2 regions of the Stenotrophomonas sp. YJH_SMC_94-11 genome follow, and region 2 is predicted to be linked to the other one. Evidence: riboswitches for the same ligand, from Rfam matches in the RefSeq annotation. Region 2 holds a riboswitch; the other holds the start of a gene.
What was found. Region 2 has a riboswitch for glycine ahead of gcvP (aminomethyl-transferring glycine dehydrogenase). Riboswitches for the same ligand answer to the same signal wherever they lie in the genome.
Positions count from the first base shown of each region.

Region 1 (2,384 bases), on a different contig from region 2:
CGGCGGTCCCACTGATCCTTCGGCGTCTTCAGCACGCCCTGCTTCGTCAGCGAGACCAGTTCTTCCTTCGACATCCGGCGCAGGCCCAGGCGTTCGTCGGGTGTATCGCCGAGCACAGCGCGCTTGGCCAGGTCCGGATGCAGGGAGCGGGCGACGCGCTGCGGGTCGGCCTCCAGCTGGCCGTCGACGTAGTCGTGGCAGGTGGCTTCGATGGCCGCGAGGGTGGCCGGGTCGGGGGCAGGGCTCGTTGCGGCGGAAAGAGCGAACAGCAGGGCGATCGTGGACATCCGGGTCTCCAGCTCTGGGCGCGGGGCGATCATCGCATGGGCCGGGTAGCCCATCCACGCGTGGCGTGGATCTACAGGACCGGCGCCTGCAGCCAGGCCAGCTTGCGTTCGCGCGGCTGCTGCTTGAGTTGCCACTCGGCCCGCGAGGCGGCGGCCCGGTCCGGGTACTCGCGCACGGCCAGCACGCGCAGCGGTGGCCGGGCCCGGGTGTAGCGCGCGCCCTTGCCGGCCTGGTGGGCGGCGAAACGCGCATCCACGTCGGTGCTGATGCCGGCGTAATAGCTGCCATCGCGGCATTCGAGCAGGTACAGGAACCACGGGCGGAGGGACGGGGCCATGCCCGGATTATGCCGTGCTGCACTGCAGCGGATATACTGGCGCCCGAATGCAGGAGAGTGGCGCCGCGCTGGTGCCCGCCGAAGGCGCAGGCTCCCATGATCGCTCAGGCCGGTGGGCTGGAATCCCACCAACCATGCATTCGACTCGCCGAGCTGGAGAGAGGTCACCGGGCACGCCCGGGACGATCCGCCGAAGGGGCACGCGGCCAACGCCGCTGAACTCTCAGGCAAAAGGACAGCGGGAGCGGCACCGGTCATCGTCATCCCGTCATTGCGCAGGCAGTGGTGGCAGTTGCGCATGGCCGGCCCCACCGCGCCCGGAGCCTGTCCCATGCTGCTGTCCATCATCTACCTGATCGCCATTTCCGCCGAAGCCATGACCGGTGCACTGTCTGCCGGCCGCCGCCGCATGGACCTGTTCGGTGTGGTCATGATCGCCTGCGTCACCGCCCTCGGGGGCGGCTCGCTGCGCGACATCCTGCTCGGCCACTACCCGCTGGGCTGGGTGAAGCATCCCGAGTACCTGGGTTTCACCGTGTGCGCGGCGCTGATCGCCACCTGGGTGGCGCGCTGGATGCACCACTTCCGGCGCACCTTCCTGGTGCTCGATGGCCTGGGCCTGATCGCCTTCACCCTGATCGGCTGCTCGATCGCGCGCGAGGCCGGCCATGCGATGCCGATCGTGCTGATCGCCGGCATGCTGACCGGCGCGTTCGGCGGCGTGCTGCGCGACATCCTCTGCAACGAGGTGCCGCTGATCTTCCAGAAGGAGCTGTACGCGATCATCGCACTGCTGACCGGTGCGGCCTATCTGTTGCTGCTGCATTGGGGCGTGGCCGATGCCACTGCGATCCTGTGCTGCCTCGGCGGCGGCTTCGCGCTGCGCCTGCTGGCGATCCACTATCGCTGGGAAATGCCGAAGTTCGTGTACCACGACGAAGTGCATTGAGCCTCTTCGTAGCGTCGAGCCATGCTCGACTGCGCTTTGCAGGAAGCCAACGCGCGTCGCGCGCACGTCGAGCATGGCTCGACGCTACAAATATCGGCATCACCACCCCGGCGATGTACCTGGCGCTGTCGCTCATGCGCAGCGCCAGGCGCATCGCCGGTGCAGATGGGCCGGTCTCCAACTCCGGCCGGCCCTGATCGCGGCCGCACCCCCGCAGGCGCTGGCCGCCATCCACACACGTGCCGCACTCAGGCGGCTTCGGACACCTTCACGTCGCGACGGGCGCGCACGGCCGCAGCCAGTCGCTCCAGCACCGTCACGGTGGTGTCCCAGTCGATGCAGCCATCGGTGATGCTCTGCCCGTAGACCAGCGGCTGGCCTTCCACCAGTTCCTGGCGGCCCCCGACCAGATGGCTCTCGATCATCACGCCCACGATGCGCTGTTCGCCGTCTTCCATCTGAGCGGCGATGTCGTCGATCACCTTCGGCTGGTTCTCGGGGTTCTTCAGGCTGTTGGCATGGCTGGCATCGATCATCAGTCGCGCCGGCAGCTTGGCCTTGGCCAGCACCTGGCAGGCCTCGGCCACGCTGCCAGCGTCGTAGTTCGGTTGCTTGCCACCGCGCAGGATCACATGGCAATCCGGGTTGCCGGTGGTCGACACGATGGCAGTGCCCCCCTGCTTGGTGACCGACAGGAAATGATGCGGATTGGATGCCGCACCCACCGCGTCGGCGGCGATCTTCACGTTGCCATCGGTGCCGTTCTTGAAGCCGACGGGGCACGACAGCCCCGAAGCCAGCTCGCGATGC
Region 1 covers NZ_JCAFTR010000001.1:424,162-426,545, reverse strand. The annotation lists gene AC5P74_RS01935 (nuclear transport factor 2 family protein) at 1-287, opposite strand, end outside; gene AC5P74_RS01930 (GIY-YIG nuclease family protein) at 359-625, opposite strand; glycine riboswitch at 666-755, shown strand; glycine riboswitch at 769-872, shown strand; gene AC5P74_RS01925 (trimeric intracellular cation channel family protein) at 957-1,574, shown strand; gene AC5P74_RS01920 (3-deoxy-7-phosphoheptulonate synthase) at 1,823-2,384, opposite strand, start outside.
Region 1: another riboswitch for glycine. It lies ahead of AC5P74_RS01925 (trimeric intracellular cation channel family protein); the one in region 2 lies ahead of gcvP (aminomethyl-transferring glycine dehydrogenase).

Region 2 (2,384 bases):
GCGATGCGGGTCAGGCCTTCCGGGCCGTGGTAGACCGCATACATCGAGGCCATCACCGCCAGCAGCACCTGTGCGGTACAGATGTTCGACGTCGCCTTCTCGCGGCGGATGTGCTGCTCGCGGGTCTGCAGGGTCAGGCGGTAGGCCGGGTTGCCCTGGGCATCGACCGAAACGCCGATCAGGCGGCCCGGCATCGAGCGCTTGTAGGCGTCACGGCAGGCCATGAACGCGGCGTGCGGGCCACCGAAACCGAATGGCACGCCGAAACGCTGGCTGTTGCCGACCACGATGTCCGCGCCCCATTCGCCCGGGGCGGCCAGCAGGGTCAGTGCCAGCAGGTCGGTGGCCACGGCCACCAGGCCGCCGCGCGCGTGCACGGCATCGACCAGCGCCCTGTAGTCGCCGACCTGGCCGAAGGTGTCCGGGTACTGCAGCAGCAGGCCGAAGGCTTCCGCTTCCAGTGCTTCGGCCGGGGTGCCGACGCGCAGCACGATGCCCATCGGTTCAGCGCGGGTGCGCAGCAGTTCCAGGGTCTGCGGGTGCACGGCGTCGTGCACGAAGAAGGTGTCCGATTTCGACTTGGCCGAACGCTTGGCCAGGGTCATCGCTTCAGCGGCGGCGGTGGCTTCGTCCAGCAGCGAGGCGTTGGCGATCTCCATGCCGGTCAGGTCGGCGCACAGGGTCTGGAAGTTGATCAGCGCTTCCATGCGGCCCTGCGAGATCTCGGCCTGGTACGGGGTGTAGGCGGTGTACCAGGCCGGGTTTTCCAGGATGTTGCGCAGGATCACGTTCGGGGTGTGGGTACCGTAGTAGCCCTGGCCGATGAAGCTGCGCAGCACGGTGTTCTTGTCGGCGATCGCACGGATCTTCGCCAGTGCCTGCACTTCGGTCATCGACTCCGGCAGCGCCAGCGGCGCCGGCGACTTGATCTTGGCCGGCACGATGGCATCGGTCATCGCATCCAGCGACGCGTGGCCGACGACGTCGAGCATCTGCGCGATCTCGGCATCGTTGGGGCCGATGTGGCGCTCGACGAACGCATTGTGGTGCTCGAGCTCACGCAGGGAAGGGGTGTTCTGGGACATGGCGAAGGATCCGTCAGGAAAGGGCACACGCACGGGCACAAGCCGCCGGTCGGCGGTCTGCGGGGCGCCCCTCTGTCCTTTTGCCTGAGAGTTTGGAAGCGCGGAAAACCGCGGCTTCGTGCCCCTTCGGCGCCGGATCGAACCGGTCTCTCCAGAGTTCTGTTACGGGTGGTATCGGGCCTGAGCGATTACGGGCGTTGCGCCTTCGGCAGCGGTGTTCCGCTTCTCCCACCGTGTTGCCCGCCGATTATAGCCCGTTGCGGGCCCGCTGGCCGTCTACGGGCCTGGCCGCTGCGCCTGAATGGCCGATGGCCCGGACGTGCGTTTTGTGCATCGCTGCATGGCATCAGGCGCAATCCCCACCTATGATGGCCAGATACCCGAATTCATCTGGCGCCCTCCCTGCAGACAGGGACCGGCGCCCGCCGTGCGTGCCACGCATGGCCCTGCCGGACGCCTTTCCCATGACCGCCGCTGTTGCTCCCTCCACCCGCCGCATGGCCCTGCTGCTTGCCGGCCTGGCCATGTTCGGCCCGTTCTCGATCGACACCATCTTCCCGGCCTTCCCGCAGCTGGCCCGGCGCCTGGCGGTGGACGAGGTGGCGGTGCAGCAGACCATCAGCGTGTACCTGCTGTTCTACGGCCTGATGAGCCTGGCGCACGGCCCGCTGTCCGACGCCTGGGGCCGCAAGCGGGTGATCCTCGGTGGACTGGTGGTGTTCGTCGGCGCCTCGGTGGGCTGCGCACTGTCCACCGACCTGACCACGCTGCTGGCCTTCCGCGCGCTGCAGGGCCTGTCGGCGGGTGTCGGCATGATCGTCGGCCGCGCGGTGATCCGCGACCTGTACCACGGCCATGACGCGCAGCGGCTGATGAGCCAGGTGTCCATGCTGTTCGGCATCGCCCCGGCCATCGCGCCGATCATCGGTGGCTGGATCCTGCTCAGTGGCGCGGGATGGCCGCTGATCTTCTGGTTCCTGGTGGTGTTCGGGCTGGTCCTGCTGGCGGCCACTGCACGCTACCTGCCCGAGACCCATCCGGTCGAAGCGCGCGTGCCGTTGTCACCGCGCGCGTTGATGCGTGATTACGTGCGCATCGGTTTCAATCCACGCTTCCTGCGCCTGGCGCTGGCCGGCAGCATCGGCTTTGGTGGAATCTTCCTGTACATCTCCTCGGCGCCGGTGTTCGTGATGCAGCACCTGCACCTGGGCGAGGGCGGGTTTGCCTGGTTGTTCATCCCGACCATCGGCGGCATGACCACCGGCTCATTCCTGTCCGGGCGCATGGCCGGGCACACCA
Region 2 covers NZ_JCAFTR010000012.1:30,465-32,848, reverse strand. The annotation lists gene gcvP (aminomethyl-transferring glycine dehydrogenase) at 1-1,085, opposite strand, end outside; glycine riboswitch at 1,148-1,250, opposite strand; gene AC5P74_RS18160 (multidrug effflux MFS transporter) at 1,550-2,384, shown strand, end outside.